DNA from 3 places in the Paenibacillus sp. FSL W8-0186 genome. Region 2 is predicted to be linked to each of the others. Evidence: a T-box and tRNA genes for the amino acid it is inferred to sense, from the RefSeq annotation. Region 2 holds a T-box; the other regions hold tRNA genes.

Region 1 (6,536 bases), 1.0 Mb from region 2:
TCTGAGGGAACCTTGGGGCGCCTCCGTTACTCTTTAGGAGGCGACCGCCCCAGTCAAACTACCCACCTGACACTGTCCCCGAACCGGATCACGGTCCTAGGTTAGAACTTCGATACGATCAGGGTGGTATCCCAACGATGCCTCCACCGAAGCTGGCGCTCCGGATTCTTAGGCTCCCACCTATCCTGTACAAATCGCATCAAAGTTCAATATCAAGCTGTAGTAAAGCTCCATGGGGTCTTTCCGTCTTGTCGCGGGTAACCTGCATCTTCACAGGTATTAAAATTTCACCGGATCTCTCGTTGAGACAGCGCCCAAGTCGTTACGCCATTCGTGCGGGTCAGAATTTACCTGACAAGGAATTTCGCTACCTTAGGACCGTTATAGTTACGGCCGCCGTTTACTGGGGCTTCGGTTCACAGCTTCGGGATTGCTCCCTAACCGCTCCCCTTAACCTTCCAGCACCGGGCAGGCGTCAGCCCGTATACTTCGCCTTACGGCTTCGCACAGACCTGTGTTTTTGCTAAACAGTCGCTTGGGCCTTTTCACTGCGGCCCCCTCGTGCTATTCACACTACCGGGGCACCCCTTCTCCCAAAGTTACGGGGTCATTTTGCCGAGTTCCTTAACGAGAGTTCTTCCGCGCGCCTTAGAATTCTCTTCTCGCCTACCTGTGTCGGTTTGCGGTACGGGCACCTTCTCCTGGCTAGAGGCTTTTCTTGGCAGTGTGAGATCATGACCTTCGGTACTGTAAATTTTCCCTCCCCATCACAGCCCAGCCTTACGATGTGCGGATTTGCCTACACATCAGCCTCACTGCTTGGACGAGCATCCATCAGCTCGCGTCACTACCCTACTGCGTCACCCCATCGCTCATAACGGATTACGGTGGTACAGGAATTTCAACCTGTTGTCCTTCGACTACGCCTTTCGGCCTCGCCTTAGGTCCCGACTTACCCTGAGCGGACGAACCTTCCTCAGGAAACCTTGGGCTTTCGGCGGATCAGATTCTCACTGATCTTTTCGTTACTCATACCGGCATTCTCACTTGTATGCAGTCCACCAGTCCTTCCGGTCCAACTTCAATCCGCATACAACGCTCCCCTACCCCTGATGCAATGCATCAAGCCATAGCTTCGGTGGTGTGTTTAGCCCCGTTACATTTTCGGCGCAGAGTCACTCGACCAGTGAGCTATTACGCACTCTTTAAATGGTGGCTGCTTCTAAGCCAACATCCTGGTTGTCTGTGCAACTCCACATCCTTTCCCACTTAACACACACTTGGGGACCTTAGCTGATGGTCTGGGCTGTTTCCCTCTTGACAATGGATCTTAGCACTCACTGTCTGACTCCCGGTTAATCAGTCTATGGCATTCGGAGTTTGACTGAGCTTGGTAACCCTTGGCGGGCCCCGCACCCAATCAGTGCTCTACCTCCACGACTGTCCTACCGAGGCTAGCCCTAAAGCTATTTCGGGGAGAACCAGCTATCTCCGAGTTCGATTGGAATTTCTCCGCTACCCCCACCTCATCCCCGCATTTTTCAACATACGTGGGTTCGGGCCTCCAGTGCGTGTTACCGCACCTTCACCCTGGACAGGGGTAGATCACCCGGTTTCGGGTCTACGTCCACGTACTAAGTCGCCCTATTCAGACTCGCTTTCGCTGCGGCTTCGGCTCTTCACCTTAACCTTGCACGGGAACGTAACTCGCCGGTTCATTCTACAAAAGGCACGCCATCACCCATAAATAGGGCTCTGACTTCTTGTAAGCACACGGTTTCAGGTTCTTTTTCACTCCCCTCCCGGGGTGCTTTTCACCTTTCCCTCACGGTACTGCTTCACTATCGGTCGCTAGGGAGTATTTAGCCTTACCAGATGGTCCTGGCAGATTCATACGGGGTTTCACGTGCCCCGCACTACTCGGGATCCGTCTCGGAGGGAACAGACTTTCGATTACAGGGCTTTTACCTTCTATGGCCGGCCTTTCCAGACCTGTTCGTCTAACCTCTTCCTTTGTAACTCCATGTGAGACGTCCCACAACCCCAGAGAGCAAGCTCTCTGGTTTAGGCTAATCCGCGTTCGCTCGCCGCTACTGACGGAATCACTTTTGTTTTCTCTTCCTCAGGGTACTTAGATGTTTCAGTTCCCCTGGTATGCCTCTTCACACCCTATGTATTCAGATGTGAGTGACTGCGTATTACCACAGCCGGGTTTCCCCATTCGGACACCCCCGGATCAAAGCTTGCTTACAGCTCCCCGAGGCAGTTTCGTTGTTCGCCACGTCCTTCTTCGGCTCCTAGCGCCTAGGCATCCTCCGTGTGCTCTTAGTAGCTTAACCATATCGCTCTCATTTTGGGCTATTCGCTCTGTTGTCCGTCACTTTCCTGATCGAATAAATTCAACCAAGGTGGAAAGTAACTCCCAAAGGATCGCCTATCCCAAAACGTTCGCTAGCTACTTTTAATTAAACTTGTTTTGACACAAGTTCAGCTAAAAGGAATTTTCTAAAACGCAAATTTCGTTTCGTATATCCAGTTTTCAAGGATCAAGTTTCTTTCGCCATTTGACTGGCGGAAGACTATCTTATCAAATCCGCACTCACCATTCAAGCGGTAAGTTATGGAAGAGATATTGTTTATGGTGGAGCCAAGCGGGATCGAACCGCTGACCTCCTGCTTGCAAGGCAGGCGCTCTCCCAGCTGAGCTATGGCCCCATATCACTCCAATAAGAAGCGTAAGCAAATATGGAGTTGTATGGTGGGCCCTAGTGGACTCGAACCACCGACCTCACCCTTATCAGGGGTGCGCTCTAACCAGCTGAGCTAAGGGCCCATACAAGGAATGTTCAATTTAAATAACACCCATAAAACGGGGTGCGCTTGGCGACGTCCTACTCTCCCAGGACCCTGCGGTCCAAGTACCATCGGCGCTGGAGGGCTTAACGGTCGTGTTCGAGATGGGTACGTGTGGAACCCCTCCGCCATTGCCACCAAACGCTTGAGAGTTGAACTCTCAAAACTGACCAACGAGCGAGCTAAATTTGTACCGCTTCGCTGCGGAAGCGAGGTACTCCATAGAAAGGAGGTGATCCAGCCGCACCTTCCGATACGGCTACCTTGTTACGACTTCACCCCAATCATCTACCCCACCTTCGGCGGCTGGCCCCTTGCGGTTACCTCACCGACTTCGGGTGTTGTAAACTCTCGTGGTGTGACGGGCGGTGTGTACAAGACCCGGGAACGTATTCACCGCGGCATGCTGATCCGCGATTACTAGCAATTCCGACTTCATGCAGGCGAGTTGCAGCCTGCAATCCGAACTGAGACCAGCTTTGATAGGATTCGCTCCACCTCGCGGTTTCGCTTCCCGTTGTACTGGCCATTGTAGTACGTGTGTAGCCCAGGTCATAAGGGGCATGATGATTTGACGTCATCCCCACCTTCCTCCGGTTTGTCACCGGCAGTCGATCTAGAGTGCCCACCTTCATGTGCTGGCAACTAAACCTAAGGGTTGCGCTCGTTGCGGGACTTAACCCAACATCTCACGACACGAGCTGACGACAACCATGCACCACCTGTCTCCTCTGTCCCGAAGGAAAGGCACATCTCTGCGCCGGTCAGAGGGATGTCAAGACCTGGTAAGGTTCTTCGCGTTGCTTCGAATTAAACCACATACTCCACTGCTTGTGCGGGTCCCCGTCAATTCCTTTGAGTTTCAGTCTTGCGACCGTACTCCCCAGGCGGAATGCTTAATGTGTTAACTTCGGCACCAAGGGTATCGAAACCCCTAACACCTAGCATTCATCGTTTACGGCGTGGACTACCAGGGTATCTAATCCTGTTTGCTACCCACGCTTTCGCGCCTCAGCGTCAGTTACAGCCCAGAGAGTCGCCTTCGCCACTGGTGTTCCTCCACATCTCTACGCATTTCACCGCTACACGTGGAATTCCACTCTCCTCTTCTGCACTCAAGTCACCCAGTTTCCAGTGCGACTCGGAGTTGAGCCCCGAGTTTATACACCAGACTTAAATGACCGCCTGCGCGCGCTTTACGCCCAATAATTCCGGACAACGCTTGCCCCCTACGTATTACCGCGGCTGCTGGCACGTAGTTAGCCGGGGCTTTCTTCTCAGGTACCGTCACTCTCAGAGCAGTTACTCTCCAAGACGTTCTTCCCTGGCAACAGAGCTTTACGATCCGAAAACCTTCATCACTCACGCGGCGTTGCTCCGTCAGACTTTCGTCCATTGCGGAAGATTCCCTACTGCTGCCTCCCGTAGGAGTCTGGGCCGTGTCTCAGTCCCAGTGTGGCCGTTCACCCTCTCAGGCCGGCTACGCATCGTCGCCTTGGTAGGCCTTTACCCCACCAACTAGCTAATGCGCCGTAGGCCCATCTGTAAGTGACAGATTGCTCCGTCTTTCAGCATCCCGCCATGCGGCGAAATGATTTATCCGGTATTAGCTACCGTTTCCGGCAGTTATCCCAGTCTTACAGGCAGGTTGCCTACGTATTACTCACCCGTCCGCCGCTAAGTTATTTCGGAAGCAAGCTTCCAAAATAACTCCGCTCGACTTGCATGTATTAGGCACGCCGCCAGCGTTCGTCCTGAGCCAGGATCAAACTCTCCAATAAAGGATGAAAGCATCGCATATCCAATGGATGGGATCTTTCATCCGAGATGAAAGGAAGTTTTACCAATGGTAAAATCTCTTTCAGCTAAGGTGTTTGACTTGCTCATTTTGAATCTGACGAGATCAGATTTGCATCTGACTCTATTATTTAGATTTCACTTCCGTGAAACCCGCTCACTCGTTGTTCAGTTTTCAAAGATCAACCTTGTTTCGCGTGTCGCCGTTGTTTCAGCAGCGACTCTTATAATATATCACGTTCGCCCGAATTAAGTCAACAAGTTTTTTTAAAAACTTTTTTAGGCTGCTGCCTGTATATGTTTCTTCAGAACTTGCTGCCTTGAAGGGGCGAGATTTAATTTAACACAGATTATACAGAAGAGTCAATCTCTATTTATATTTATTTTATTGGAAATGAATGACTTCATAATTTGCTTGCTAAATACTTGATCTCACGGTCCTCGCCGCCGCATCCTTTCGGATCTCTTGTAACCTCTTTCGCCAAGGAGTGGTGCACCAGCTTGCGCAGTATCATCGGAACTTCCTCACTGACATGAACAAGCTCGGGCAATTGTCTAAGCTCTTGAATGCTCCACCCCTCTTTGCGGCTTGATAATATGCGAAGCAGCACCGCACAGCAGTCGGCCATTTTGGATATGATTGTGAACTCACAAGCCAGAAGCACCAGCTGAATGCGCTGTTCCAATGTCTCTTTATTATCCGTCAATTCGTCAAACAATTTATAAACGACGGAATTAAGGGGACGCACCTGTTCCCACACGCTATTCTCCGGCAGCATTCCCTGTTCGATCAATTCGATCCTAGCATAATGCTTCAAAGCCTGAAGTACATGGTAATAAGCATCGAGGAAATCAAGATCCTGGGTATATCGCTTCGCTTCTATATACACTTTCAGAAACTTGGCAAATTCAATAAACTTGCGTTGTTCCTTCATATCCTCCCCAAAATCAATTATTTCCTTGCGCAATCGAGCCAATTCCCCTTCAACATCCCAAATAATTTCTCCATGTAAAAAACACTGTACAATTTCCCGGTTCTCACCGGTCATTACCCAGCGTTTTAAATCATTGTTACCGATATAGAGCAACTGGTATTGAGCATCTCCGTTCGTGCAATGTTCAATTTCGATGCCAGCTTCATTTCGCCCTTCACATACCGTAATAACAACCAGTTCAAAGTCGTATACTAGCGAACTGCGATATTCCCCTTTGTCATGACGGTATCCGATAGCGCCTAAGGCTTGCCGGCCGACGCTGTCTTCATCAACCAATGAAAAAATAGATGGTTCCACGATATCCCCCTACCTTGGCGTTACTCAACCAATTCGTTATAATATAGTTCTACGCTATATTAAAGTTTCCTGCTTTTTTTAAGGCAGCGTCCTAAAAAAAAACATGAATTGAGGTTTGCTCAAATGTTCTTCAAGTCAAGCAAAATCAATGAATTCAGACTATGGGGCCTACTCCTGACCATGATGGGCATGGGGCTTATGGTCCTCGGAACAGCCGGCATCGTCTTCTGGGGACAATCCGGTAAAGTCATTGCCGGAATCGGCCTTGTCATCGGACTTATCGCTATGCTCGGAAGCTTGGCCATTTATTTCATTGCCGGGATGCTGTCCACCTCTGCCGTACAGCTGGAGTGCCCGGAATGTCATAAATTAACCAAAATGCTGGGTAAAACGGATCGCTGCATGTTCTGCAGAACCATGTTAACGTTAGATCCAGAACGGGCAAACATCACAGCGGATCAACTGCAACAACAAAAAACTGCGGCACAATCAGCCGACTGATGATAACACAAAGAAAGGCGGGAACCTCCCAAGGTTCCCGCCTTTCTTTGTGTTAAACCTATTCCGCGATTTTGCTCAGCACGTCCCAGGCAT
Region 2 (6,536 bases):
CGCCCATCTCAGAGTCATGTCGTACATGACGTTTACTTTCTCTTCTGCTGTATCAGATAATTTATCATGGCCTGCTTCCGGTTTCTGCTGAGTCATATGGGCTATCCCATCCTTTACTGAAGGCGGCGCTAAGAAGCCAATTAGTTGAATTGAACGCAAACGAGCCAGGCTCCCTTGAATAAGGGAATAACCTGAGCTCGTTTGCGCTTGGGTTCTAGATATTATGACCTTCAGTCAGGGCTGCCATACAGCGATTAGCCCTTGATTTGGATTCCGATCTTCTTCGTGCCGAGATCCGCGATTTCAGCTTCGCCTTCTAGCTTGCCAAACGTTACATCTGTGATCAGGACGTTATCGCGGAGCACCTGTTCAAATGCCTCGATCGCGGCTTTCAGCTCATCGTCTACATCGAGAACCAGATGCACTCGCTTCTCAATCGGCAGATCCAGCTTCTTGCGGGTATCCTGAACGGCCCGAACGACCTCGCGCACCCAGCCCTCCTGCTCAAGCTCCGGCGTAATATCGGTGTTCAGTGCTACCGTAATGCCATAGCCTGATGCGGAAGCAAAGCCAGGCTTCGCCTGCTTGTCGATCAGCAGCTCATCCGACGTAATTTGCAGCTCTTCCCCTTCTGGAGAAGTAACATGGATTACTCCGCTTTCTACTGCCCGGCGGGTATCCTCTGGGGGCATTCCTTTTAGGAAGCCTTGCAGGAATCCTACGTTTTTGCCGTATTTCTTACCAGCGACTTTCAGGTTCAGCTTCAGTGTAAAATCGACGAATCCGCTGTCGCTTGTCTCCAGTTCAATTTGCTTGACGTTAATCTCGTCCTTGATAATTCCCTCGTATTCGCTCACCGCAAAATCATGATCCATCGAGACGATCAGGCTCGTCAGCGGCTGGCGTGTTTTGATTCCGGTCTCATTCCGCACGTTGCGGGCCAGTTCGACGATCTGACGCGCTGCCTCCATATCCTGCTCCAGCTTCTCGTCGATCAGCGCTTCGTCAGCCTTCGGATAATCATCCAAATGCACGCTCTCGCCACCGCCAAGATTCGTATAAATATCCTCTGCCAATAGCGGCGTGTATGGAGCCATCAGTTTGGAAAGCGTCAGCAGCACGTTGATTAGGGTCTGATATGCGGATACTTTATCCTCTCCGAGACCGCTGCCCCAGAAACGGTCGCGCGAACGGCGGATATACCAGTTGCTCAGCTCATCGATAAAGCCTTCGATCGCTTTGGCCGGGTTCAGGAAATCGTTCACGGCAAGCCCTTTGCTTACAACCTGGATCAAGCTATTCAGTCTGGATAGAATCCAGCGGTCCAGCTTGCTCTTCGAAGGGCGGAATTCATGCTCCTCCGGCTTGAATCCGTCGATTGCCGCATATAGCGTCAAGAAAGAGTGCGTGTTCACCAGCGTGTCCACGACCTTGGATTTCGCCTCAGCCACGATGCCCTTCGAGAATCGCTTGCTGTTCCATGGCGCGCTGTCGGACAGCAAGGCCCACCGGAAAGCATCCGCTCCGAATTCATTGATAATATCCCAAGGATCGATGACATTCCCTTTGGATTTAGACATCTTCTGTCCATTCTCGTCAAGAATATGCCCTGTCGAAATGACTGCCTTATAAGGTGCCTTGCCATTAAAGAGCGTCGATACAGCAAGCAAGCTGTAGAACCAGCCGCGCGTCTGGTCGATCCCTTCGCAAATCATATCGGCCGGGTACTGCTCCTCGAATACTTTTTGATCACCGAACGGGTAATGATACTGGGCGAACGGCATCGAGCCGCTATCGAACCAGACGTCGATTACCTCGGATGTGCGCTCCATGATTCCGCCGTCGCAGTGCGGGCAATGGAGCTTCACCTCATCCACGTAAGGCTTGTGCAGCTCAAGATCCTCGGATACATGACCAACGGCATGATCACGCAAATCCTTATGGCTCGAAGGAGCGTATTCGCCCTTACAGGAGCTGCACACCCAGACATTCAGCGGGGTGCCCCAATAACGGTTGCGGCTGATGTTCCAATCAACCAGATCCTCGAGGAACTTGCCAAAGCGGCCTTCGCGGATATGACCTGGATACCATTGCACATTATTGTTGTTGGCGATGAGCTGATCCTTGACCGCGGTCGTCTCAATAAACCAGCTCTCCATCGCATAGTAGAGCAGCGGCGATTTACAGCGCCAGCAGAATGGATAGCTGTGCTCGTATTTTTCTTTAGAATACAGCAGTCCTCGTTCCGAGAGCCATTTGACGATGTCGAGATCGCAGTCCTTCACGAAGCGGCCAGCAAATTCTGTCACCTCGTCCGTATAGCGTCCTTGCGAGTTGACGACGCTGACGAATTCTACCTTATTCTCGCGGCACACTCTATAGTCGTCTTCGCCATGAGCAGGGGCCATATGAACGATCCCTGTACCGCTCGCATCCGTGACGAAGTCTGCGCCAAGTATGACGAGTCCGTTCTCCGGCGAAACGTAGTTAAATGGCGGAGTATAGGATTTGCCAACAAGCTCGGCTCCCGTTAACGTGGACAAGATCTCGAATTCGCCTTTGAGCACGTCGTCCGCCAGATTTTTGGCAACGATATATACGCCGTCGTCCTGCTTCGCACGAACGTATTCCAATTCCGGATTTACGGCAAGGGCCACGTGCGAAGGCAGCGTCCAAGGCGTCGTCGTCCAGGCAAGCACATATTCGCCGCTGTCCTTAAGTTTGAACTTCGCCGTAGCGCTCAAATCCTTGACGTCTTCATAGCCTTGAGCAACCTCATGGGAGCTGAGCGTCGTTTGGCAGCACGGGCAGTACGGGCTTACGCGATGACCGCGGTACAGCAGCCCCTTCTGGTGAATGGTGGACAAAATATTCCACACGCTTTCGATATATGAATTTTGCAAGGTGATATACGGATTATCGAGATCAGTCCAGTAGGCGATCCCTTCCGTCAATTCACGCCATTGCTTCTCGTATTCGAACACGCTATCCTTACACTTCTTCACGAACTTCTCGACACCGTATTTCTCGATTTCCTGCTTGCCAGAAATACCGAGCTGCTTCTCGACGCCAAGCTCAACCGGCAATCCGTGTGTATCCCAGCCGGCTTTGCGGACCACGCGGTAGCCGTTCATCGTCTGATAACGGCCGATAAAGTCCTTGATTACACGGCCTAGAACGTGGCCGATATGCGGAGCGCCGTTTGCGGTAGGCGGACCTTCATAGAATACATAGTTCGGGCGGCCTTCACGGTTTTCCATGCTGCGTTTGAACGTATTTTCCTGCTTCCATTTGGCCAGGATACGCTGATCGCGGGCGCGCGCTGGTTCTTTGACATCTACTTTTCTCATTTTGTAGCGACTTCCTTTCAATGCATATTATTAGCTTTAAAATCTAACAGGCTGCAGCAACCTCTACAGGCAACAAAAAAAGCCCCGCCCCAAAAGGGACGAGACTCTTATCTCGCGTTACCACCCTTGTTCCATACTGCATCCCCTCCGGAACGCTCCGGCTCGGACAGCATGGCACTCTGATCCCATACGCTTCATATGGGGCCGGTATAACGGCCGGCAGCCGGATATAGCTTACGCTTTCCACGGCGGAAATCTCAGCTCATCTTCTCCGGGATGATATTCCGTCTGTGTCTTGAACGTTGACTCGCAGCAATTCGTCAACTCTCTGAGAACAAAACCACAGCGTACTGGTTCCCATCATCAAATCTATATACACAATTTAATATGTCTATAGTTATAACTTATGATGCCCCGCTCTGTCAACAAGGCAGACGTTTTAGTAAATCTCCTTAATTTCACGGTCGCGTTCACGGTCGCGATCCTCAAGCCGTTCACGGTCTTCAAGCGACTCCCAGCCATCGTGGCTGAGCAGATCGAGCTGGGCCTCGACCAGCGTACGGAACCGGGCGCGATAAATCGAAGCCTGCTTCTTCAGTTCCTCGACTTCCATCGCGATTTTGCGCGATTTCGCCAGCGATTCATTGACGATCCGATCGGCGTTCTTCTCAGCTTCCTTTACGATGAGCTGCGCTTCCTTCTTAGCGTTGTTCTTCACTTCATCCGCCGCTTCCTGCGCCACGATGATCGTCTTGCTGAGTGTTTCTTCAATATTTGCAAAATGATCCAACCGCTCCTGCACGGCCAGCAGCTGGCTCTGGAGCTCCTTATTCTCTCGGATCACGATCTCGTAATCCTTGATCACCTGATCAAGAAATTCATTGACTTCATCTTCATCGTAACCGCGAATACGTCTGGAGAATTCTTTATTATGTATATCCAGCGGCGTTAATGGCATGTTGCGCACCTCCTAGAAAATTCGAAGCTTCTGTTAAATAGAAGCATTACAGCACAAGTGTTGTTGTTAAATTCGACAGGAATCCCCGAACTCCTGCAAAGCCTTCACACAAATTTACCAATTCGGACACGGTGTCTGCCCTTTTTCGTCATGCCGTCCGCCTCCAACACCTTGAATCTGCCGAATCCTTGGAGCGCTACAATGTCGCCTGGTTTTAACGGTTTGGACGGATCCTCCTCCGTCTTCCAGTTCACCCGGCAGCGGCCCGCCCTGATTGGCACGACGATTTTGCTCCGGCTCAAACGGAACACGTCGCTTGCGACCCCGTCCAAACGTAAAGAAGCCACCGTGATATCCAGCGGCTCCAGCACAGCGTCTGCCGTTCTAAGCGCCTCGAGTCCCAGCACCTCGGTCGCCACGCTCACCCGGTGCACCTGGCGCAAATTCATATCCAAAAAGGCGGAGATTTCCTCGGCCACAATGACATGGCATCCGTCTTCGCGGACATGAATGTCGCCGATTTTATCCCTTTTGAGCCCGAGCCCCAAAATGGCTCCCAAATAATCGCCGTGCTGAAGCGAAGCCAGTTTCTGGTCATCCGACGTGATGCTGAGCACCTTCATGTTCATCGGCTCCGCCTCAATTTCCCGGTAATCGGGTGCGATCAGCGCCCGCTTCCGTTCCGCCTCCGGGAACCCGCCATCCAACCGGATACGGACATCGGCATGGCGATTCGCCAGGCTCTCCACGATGTGGCAATGCCGCGGGTCAAGGAAGTCGCTCAATTTCGCTTCATGATAATCCCCTGCATTCACAACCCACTCCCAGGCCCGGTCAACGAACGGGCGCTCTTCCGGGAGAAAATGTTCATGGATGTTAGACCGCATACGCTACCGTTACCCCAGCACGTAGCTCAGCACGCCAATCAAGCCGAAAACGGCCATCCGCAGTACGAAAATAGCGACGATCGGCGAAATGTCGATCATACCCATAATCGGCGGAATAAAGCGTCTGAACGGGGCCAAAAAGGGCTCGACCACCTTGCCAAGCAGTTCTCCAATAAAGCTCTCACGGGCGTTTGGCACCCATGACATCAAAATATAAATCAAAATCATGTAAAAATATATATCATGCAGCGTCCAAATCAAGCGATAAATATCAAATCCCAAGCTGCCTTCACCTCATTCTGTTATATTCGTGTTCTTCGGTCAGAATTTCCGTAATCGAGCCTTGTATTTCTACCGTATCCGGGGTACAGAGAAATATGTTGCCGCCGATTTTGGAAATGCTGCCGCTGAGCGCATAGATCGTGCCGCTGAGAAAATCAATAATGCGCATCGCCTGATCGTTGCGGACCCTTTGCAGGTTCACGACGACAGACCGATGCGAGCGCAAATGATCTGCGATTTCCTGCGCCTCATCGTAAGAACGCGGCTCATACAGGATAACCTTCACGTTCTTCTGGGAATGGATACTGACTACATTATTCAACTTCTGATTCCGCCGAGCCTCGAAGCTAGGAGCTTCAAACTCGGCTTCCTCTTGCTCCTGAAGCTTCTCGCGCTCCACGATTTCTTCTTCTTCCTGAAGGCCCAGAAAATTCATAAACCGATTCATAACTCCCATTACATCTCCTCCCCTTTCCCTACTAGAATTGTACCCAAGCGCACCCATGTCGCTCCTTCCTCAATCGCTACTTCAAAATCTCCCGACATCCCCATCGACAGCTCGGTTAACGGTTCCTTCGTAATTTTCTGGGCATTCAGCCGATCCCTTAGCTCGCGGAGTCCCCGGAATACCGGCCGTGTCAGCTCCGGGTTATCCTCGATCGGCGCCATAGTCATAAGTCCAATTATTCTGATGTGAGGATAAGAGGCGATTTCCCTCAGCAAATCAGCCGCCTCTTCAGGGCTAACTCCATGCTTGGAACTTTCCCCGGATACGTTCACCTGCAGAAACGCAGAAACGGTAATCCCTTGAGCTGCTGCCCTCTTCTCTAGCTCCTTGGCTAAGGACAGACGATCCAAGGAATGAATATATTGAAATTTGCCAATGACGTCCCTTACTTTATTGGTCTGCAAATGGCCGATGAAATGCCATACTCCCCGTCCTTCCAGCGCCTCCCATTTAGGAACCGCGTTCTGCGGACGGTTCTCGCCGATATGAACGATGCCTTCATCCAGCAGCATGCCTGTCGTCTCCAGGCCTACATACTTCGTCACTGCGAC
Region 3 (6,536 bases), 2.1 Mb from region 2:
GAAATCTCATCTTGAGGAGGGCTTCACGCTTAGATGCTTTCAGCGTTTATCCCATCCGCACGTAGCTACCCAGCTATGCTCCTGGCGGAACAACTGGTGCACCAGCGGTGCGTCCATCCCGGTCCTCTCGTACTAAGGACAGCTCCTCTCAAATTTCCTACGCCCACGACAGATAGGGACCGAACTGTCTCACGACGTTCTGAACCCAGCTCGCGTACCGCTTTAATGGGCGAACAGCCCAACCCTTGGGACCTACTTCAGCCCCAGGATGCGATGAGCCGACATCGAGGTGCCAAACCTCCCCGTCGATGTGGACTCTTGGGGGAGATAAGCCTGTTATCCCCAGGGTAGCTTTTATCCGTTGAGCGATGGCCCTTCCATGCGGTACCACCGGATCACTAAGCCCGACTTTCGTCCCTGCTCGACTTGTCAGTCTCGCAGTCAAGCTCCCTTTTGCCTTTGCACTCTGCGAATGATTTCCAACCATTCTGAGGGAACCTTGGGGCGCCTCCGTTACTCTTTAGGAGGCGACCGCCCCAGTCAAACTACCCACCTGACACTGTCCCCGAACCGGATCACGGTCCTAGGTTAGAACTTCGATACGATCAGGGTGGTATCCCAACGATGCCTCCACCGAAGCTGGCGCTCCGGATTCCTAGGCTCCCACCTATCCTGTACAAATCGCATCAAAGTTCAATATCAAGCTGTAGTAAAGCTCCATGGGGTCTTTCCGTCTTGTCGCGGGTAACCTGCATCTTCACAGGTATTAAAATTTCACCGGATCTCTCGTTGAGACAGCGCCCAAGTCGTTACGCCATTCGTGCGGGTCAGAATTTACCTGACAAGGAATTTCGCTACCTTAGGACCGTTATAGTTACGGCCGCCGTTTACTGGGGCTTCGGTTCACAGCTTCGGGATTGCTCCCTAACCGCTCCCCTTAACCTTCCAGCACCGGGCAGGCGTCAGCCCGTATACTTCGCCTTACGGCTTCGCACAGACCTGTGTTTTTGCTAAACAGTCGCTTGGGCCTTTTCACTGCGGCCCCCTCGTGCTATTCACACTACCGGGGCACCCCTTCTCCCAAAGTTACGGGGTCATTTTGCCGAGTTCCTTAACGAGAGTTCTTCCGCGCGCCTTAGAATTCTCTTCTCGCCTACCTGTGTCGGTTTGCGGTACGGGCACCTTCTCCTGGCTAGAGGCTTTTCTTGGCAGTGTGAGATCATGACCTTCGGTACTGTAAATTTTCCCTCCCCATCACAGCCCAGCCTTAACGATGTGCGGATTTGCCTACACATCAGCCTCACTGCTTGGACGAGCATCCATCAGCTCGCGTCACTACCCTACTGCGTCACCCCATCGCTCATAGCGGATTACGGTGGTACAGGAATTTCAACCTGTTGTCCTTCGACTACGCCTTTCGGCCTCGCCTTAGGTCCCGACTTACCCTGAGCGGACGAACCTTCCTCAGGAAACCTTGGGCTTTCGGCGGATCAGATTCTCACTGATCTTTTCGTTACTCATACCGGCATTCTCACTTGTATGCAGTCCACCAGTCCTTCCGGTCCAACTTCAATCCGCATACAACGCTCCCCTACCCCTGATGCAATGCATCAAGCCATAGCTTCGGTGGTGTGTTTAGCCCCGTTACATTTTCGGCGCAGAGTCACTCGACCAGTGAGCTATTACGCACTCTTTAAATGGTGGCTGCTTCTAAGCCAACATCCTGGTTGTCTGTGCAACTCCACATCCTTTCCCACTTAACACACACTTGGGGACCTTAGCTGATGGTCTGGGCTGTTTCCCTCTTGACAATGGATCTTAGCACTCACTGTCTGACTCCCGGTTAATCAGTCTATGGCATTCGGAGTTTGACTGAGCTTGGTAACCCTTGGCGGGCCCCGCACCCAATCAGTGCTCTACCTCCACGACTGTCCTACCGAGGCTAGCCCTAAAGCTATTTCGGGGAGAACCAGCTATCTCCGAGTTCGATTGGAATTTCTCCGCTACCCCCACCTCATCCCCGCATTTTTCAACATACGTGGGTTCGGGCCTCCAGTGCGTGTTACCGCACCTTCACCCTGGACAGGGGTAGATCACCCGGTTTCGGGTCTACGTCCACGTACTAAGTCGCCCTATTCAGACTCGCTTTCGCTGCGGCTTCGGCTCTTCACCTTAACCTTGCACGGGAACGTAACTCGCCGGTTCATTCTACAAAAGGCACGCCATCACCCATCAATAGGGCTCTGACTTCTTGTAAGCACACGGTTTCAGGTTCTTTTTCACTCCCCTTCCGGGGTGCTTTTCACCTTTCCCTCACGGTACTGCTTCACTATCGGTCGCTAGGGAGTATTTAGCCTTACCAGATGGTCCTGGCAGATTCATACGGGGTTTCACGTGCCCCGCACTACTCGGGATCCGTCTCGGAGGGAACAGACTTTCGATTACAGGGCTTTTACCTTCTATGGCCGGCCTTTCCAGACCTGTTCGTCTAACCTCTTCCTTTGTAACTCCATGTGAGACGTCCCACAACCCCAGAGAGCAAGCTCTCTGGTTTAGGCTAATCCGCGTTCGCTCGCCGCTACTGACGGAATCACTTTTGTTTTCTCTTCCTCAGGGTACTTAGATGTTTCAGTTCCCCTGGTATGCCTCTTCACACCCTATGTATTCAGATGTGAGTGACTGCGTATTACCACAGCCGGGTTTCCCCATTCGGACACCCCCGGATCAAAGCTTGCTTACAGCTCCCCGAGGCAGTTTCGTTGTTCGCCACGTCCTTCTTCGGCTCCTAGCGCCTAGGCATCCTCCGTGTGCTCTTAGTAGCTTAACCATAACGCTCTCATTTCGGGCTATTCGCTCTGTTGTACGTTACTTTCCTGATCGAATAAATTCAACCAAGGTGGAAAGTAACTCCCAAAGGATCGCCTATCCCAAAACGTTCGCTAGCTACTTTTAATTAAACTTGTTTTGACACAAGTTCAGCTAAAAGGAATTTTCTAAAACGCAAATTTCGTTTCGTTATCCAGTTTTCAAGGATCAAGTTTCTTTCGCCATTTTACCGGCGGAAGACTATCTTATCAAATCCGTACTCACCATTCAAGAGGTAAGTTATGGAAGAGATATTGTTAATGGTGGAGCCAAGCGGGATCGAACCGCTGACCTCCTGCTTGCAAGGCAGGCGCTCTCCCAGCTGAGCTATGGCCCCATATCCAAGCCCCAAAAAATTTACGGCACACTCTGAAACTTGTCCCGTAACAAATCACGGGAACCTCATCAAGTATGACGCATATTATGGAGTTGTATGGTGGGCCCTAGTGGACTCGAACCACCGACCTCACCCTTATCAGGGGTGCGCTCTAACCAGCTGAGCTAAGGGCCCATACAGGGAATGTTCAATTTAAATAACACCCATAAAACGGGGTGCGCTTGGCGACGTCCTACTCTCCCAGGACCCTGCGGTCCAAGTACCATCGGCGCTGGAGGGCTTAACGGTCGTGTTCGAGATGGGTACGTGTGGAACCCCTCCGCCATTGCCACCAAACGCTTGAGAGTTGAACTCTCAAAACTGACCAACGAGTGAGCGATGTGTTCACTTTGCATTCGCAAAGTGTATCCGGCAGCTTGCGCTGACCGTGATTTGTACCGCTTCGCTACGGAAGCGAGGTACTCCATAGAAAGGAGGTGATCCAGCCGCACCTTCCGATACGGCTACCTTGTTACGACTTCACCCCAATCATCTACCCCACCTTCGGCGGCTGGCCCCTTGCGGTTACCTCACCGACTTCGGGTGTTGTAAACTCTCGTGGTGTGACGGGCGGTGTGTACAAGACCCGGGAACGTATTCACCGCGGCATGCTGATCCGCGATTACTAGCAATTCCGACTTCATGCAGGCGAGTTGCAGCCTGCAATCCGAACTGAGACCAGCTTTGATAGGATTCGCTCCACCTCGCGGTTTCGCTTCCCGTTGTACTGGCCATTGTAGTACGTGTGTAGCCCAGGTCATAAGGGGCATGATGATTTGACGTCATCCCCACCTTCCTCCGGTTTGTCACCGGCAGTCGATCTAGAGTGCCCACCTTTATGTGCTGGCAACTAAACCTAAGGGTTGCGCTCGTTGCGGGACTTAACCCAACATCTCACGACACGAGCTGACGACAACCATGCACCACCTGTCTCCTCTGTCCCGAAGGAAAGGCCTATCTCTAGACCGGTCAGAGGGATGTCAAGACCTGGTAAGGTTCTTCGCGTTGCTTCGAATTAAACCACATACTCCACTGCTTGTGCGGGTCCCCGTCAATTCCTTTGAGTTTCAGTCTTGCGACCGTACTCCCCAGGCGGAATGCTTAATGTGTTAACTTCGGCACCAAGGGTATCGAAACCCCTAACACCTAGCATTCATCGTTTACGGCGTGGACTACCAGGGTATCTAATCCTGTTTGCTACCCACGCTTTCGCGCCTCAGCGTCAGTTACAGCCCAGAGAGTCGCCTTCGCCACTGGTGTTCCTCCACATCTCTACGCATTTCACCGCTACACGTGGAATTCCACTCTCCTCTTCTGCACTCAAGTCACCCAGTTTCCAGTGCGACTCGGAGTTGAGCCCCGAGTTTATACACCAGACTTAAATGACCGCCTGCGCGCGCTTTACGCCCAATAATTCCGGACAACGCTTGCCCCCTACGTATTACCGCGGCTGCTGGCACGTAGTTAGCCGGGGCTTTCTTCTCAGGTACCGTCACTCTCGGAGCAGTTACTCTCCAAGACGTTCTTCCCTGGCAACAGAGCTTTACGATCCGAAAACCTTCATCACTCACGCGGCGTTGCTCCGTCAGACTTTCGTCCATTGCGGAAGATTCCCTACTGCTGCCTCCCGTAGGAGTCTGGGCCGTGTCTCAGTCCCAGTGTGGCCGTTCACCCTCTCAGGCCGGCTACGCATCGTCGCCTTGGTAGGCCTTTACCCCACCAACTAGCTAATGCGCCGTAGGCCCATCTGTAAGTGACAGATTGCTCCGTCTTTCAGCATCCCGCCATGCGGCGAAATGATTTATCCGGTATTAGCTACCGTTTCCGGCAGTTATCCCAGTCTTACAGGCAGGTTGCCTACGTATTACTCACCCGTCCGCCGCTAAGTTATTTCGGAAGCAAGCTTCCAAAATAACTCCGCTCGACTTGCATGTATTAGGCACGCCGCCAGCGTTCGTCCTGAGCCAGGATCAAACTCTCCAATAAAGATGAAAGGCAATTTTACCCGAAGGTAAGATCTCTTTCAGCTAAGGTGTTTGACTTGCTCATTTTGAATCTGACGAGATCAGATTTTCATCTGACTCTATTATTTAGATTTCACTTGCGTGAAACCCGCTCACTCGTTGTTCAGTTTTCAAAGATCAACTTTGTTTCGTGTGTCACCGTTGTTTCAGCAGCGACCTTTATAATATATCATGCTCGCTCTCCTCAAGTCAATACTTTTTTTAAAAAAATATTTACTGATTGACCCTGACAAGCACGGCCAATTGAAGAAGCGATTTATAATGTATCACAGAACTCAATTTAACGTCAACCACGAAATGTGATCATAACATTGTTAATTTAAGCCCCAGCAGTAAACCTACACCAGGCAGGCCAAGAATAAGAACCGTGCTTATCGTGACCGGGTTCATCGGAATATATGTCTCCGTAAGCAGACCCGAGAAATTGACGATATATATTCCCAGTGCAGCCAACACAACATGAAGGCCAAGGCGAGTAAGCCATGCTAATCCCAGCCTGCGCGAAAACACGATATAACCTAGCAGCAGCAATGACCCAATAAGCACTAGAGACAATATCATTTTCATCATTCGTCACCCCTCCTAACAGAAACATATATCGCCTATCAGTCTCGAAGATAGAATCCGTCCTTTGAGTATGACCCAAATTGAAATGGCTCCCATGTCACATTCGCCTGCTTTGCCGCCCTTAAGTGAACCTGGTACCTTCTTTCCGCGGCTTCCAGCGTATATATGGCTATATCTACCTCATCCGCACCCACTGCCTCCTGAAGGGCACAATAAGCCTGTTCCCACTGTCGCCGGGCTTTCATTACCTCACGATACAATTGCTCCTTATATTCAAGCTCATTATCATACTGTCTCATTTTCTTCCTGCTCAGCAGCCATTGCCTCAATTTCACGTTATATCCGCCCCCCCCAGATCGGTATATTTCATGTGTATCGGGAAAGGGACAAACTTAGAACCTACCGCGTACAAATGGGCTATAAAAGCAAAAAAGAAGCCCTGGTCATAACACCAGTGCTTCCGAATCAACCTTCTTTAAAGTTACCTTAATTCACGCCGCCCCTCGAGCGCCTTGGATAAGGTTACTTCATCCGCATACTCCAAGTCGCCGCCGACCGGCAGCCCATGGGCAATCCGGGTAACCCGGATCTCGAACGGCTTCACGAGGCGAGAAATATACATCGCCGTAGCCTCTCCTTCGATGTTGGGGTTAGTCGCCAAAATCAGCTCTTTAACCCGTTCATCGCTAAGACGGTTAAGCAGC

What was found. A T-box is a leader RNA that pairs with one kind of tRNA and senses whether it is charged. The one in region 2 lies ahead of ileS (isoleucine--tRNA ligase), so its partner is inferred to be a tRNA-Ile.
Region 1: it has a tRNA-Ile gene. The T-box ahead of ileS (isoleucine--tRNA ligase) is inferred to sense a tRNA for this amino acid. The anticodon was not compared.
Region 3: it has a tRNA-Ile gene. The T-box ahead of ileS (isoleucine--tRNA ligase) is inferred to sense a tRNA for this amino acid. The anticodon was not compared.

What each region holds. Positions count from the first base shown of each region.
Region 1 covers NZ_CP150207.1:4,682,414-4,688,949, forward strand. The annotation lists rRNA gene MKX50_RS20995 (23S ribosomal RNA) at 1-2,339, opposite strand, end outside; tRNA gene MKX50_RS21000 (tRNA-Ala) at 2,640-2,715, opposite strand; tRNA gene MKX50_RS21005 (tRNA-Ile) at 2,757-2,833, opposite strand; rRNA gene rrf (5S ribosomal RNA) at 2,879-2,995, opposite strand; rRNA gene MKX50_RS21015 (16S ribosomal RNA) at 3,079-4,634, opposite strand; gene MKX50_RS21020 (nucleotidyltransferase-like protein) at 5,055-5,942, opposite strand; gene MKX50_RS21025 (YgzB family protein) at 6,066-6,443, shown strand; gene MKX50_RS21030 (glycosyl hydrolase family 18 protein) at 6,502-6,536, opposite strand, start outside.
Region 2 covers NZ_CP150207.1:3,653,954-3,660,489, forward strand. The annotation lists gene MKX50_RS16555 (DUF5665 domain-containing protein) at 1-96, opposite strand, end outside; gene ileS (isoleucine--tRNA ligase) at 255-3,350, opposite strand; T-box leader at 3,442-3,723, opposite strand; gene MKX50_RS16565 (DivIVA domain-containing protein) at 3,790-4,308, opposite strand; gene MKX50_RS16570 (YlmH/Sll1252 family protein) at 4,413-5,195, opposite strand; gene MKX50_RS16575 (YggT family protein) at 5,205-5,477, opposite strand; gene MKX50_RS16580 (cell division protein SepF) at 5,485-5,934, opposite strand; gene MKX50_RS16585 (YggS family pyridoxal phosphate-dependent enzyme) at 5,934-6,536, opposite strand, start outside.
Region 3 covers NZ_CP150207.1:140,758-147,293, reverse strand. The annotation lists rRNA gene MKX50_RS00685 (23S ribosomal RNA) at 1-2,827, opposite strand, end outside; tRNA gene MKX50_RS00680 (tRNA-Ala) at 3,127-3,202, opposite strand; tRNA gene MKX50_RS00675 (tRNA-Ile) at 3,300-3,376, opposite strand; rRNA gene rrf (5S ribosomal RNA) at 3,422-3,538, opposite strand; rRNA gene MKX50_RS00665 (16S ribosomal RNA) at 3,672-5,227, opposite strand; gene MKX50_RS00660 (pro-sigmaK processing inhibitor BofA family protein) at 5,569-5,832, opposite strand; gene MKX50_RS00655 (DUF2508 family protein) at 5,871-6,167, opposite strand; gene recR (recombination mediator RecR) at 6,314-6,536, opposite strand, start outside.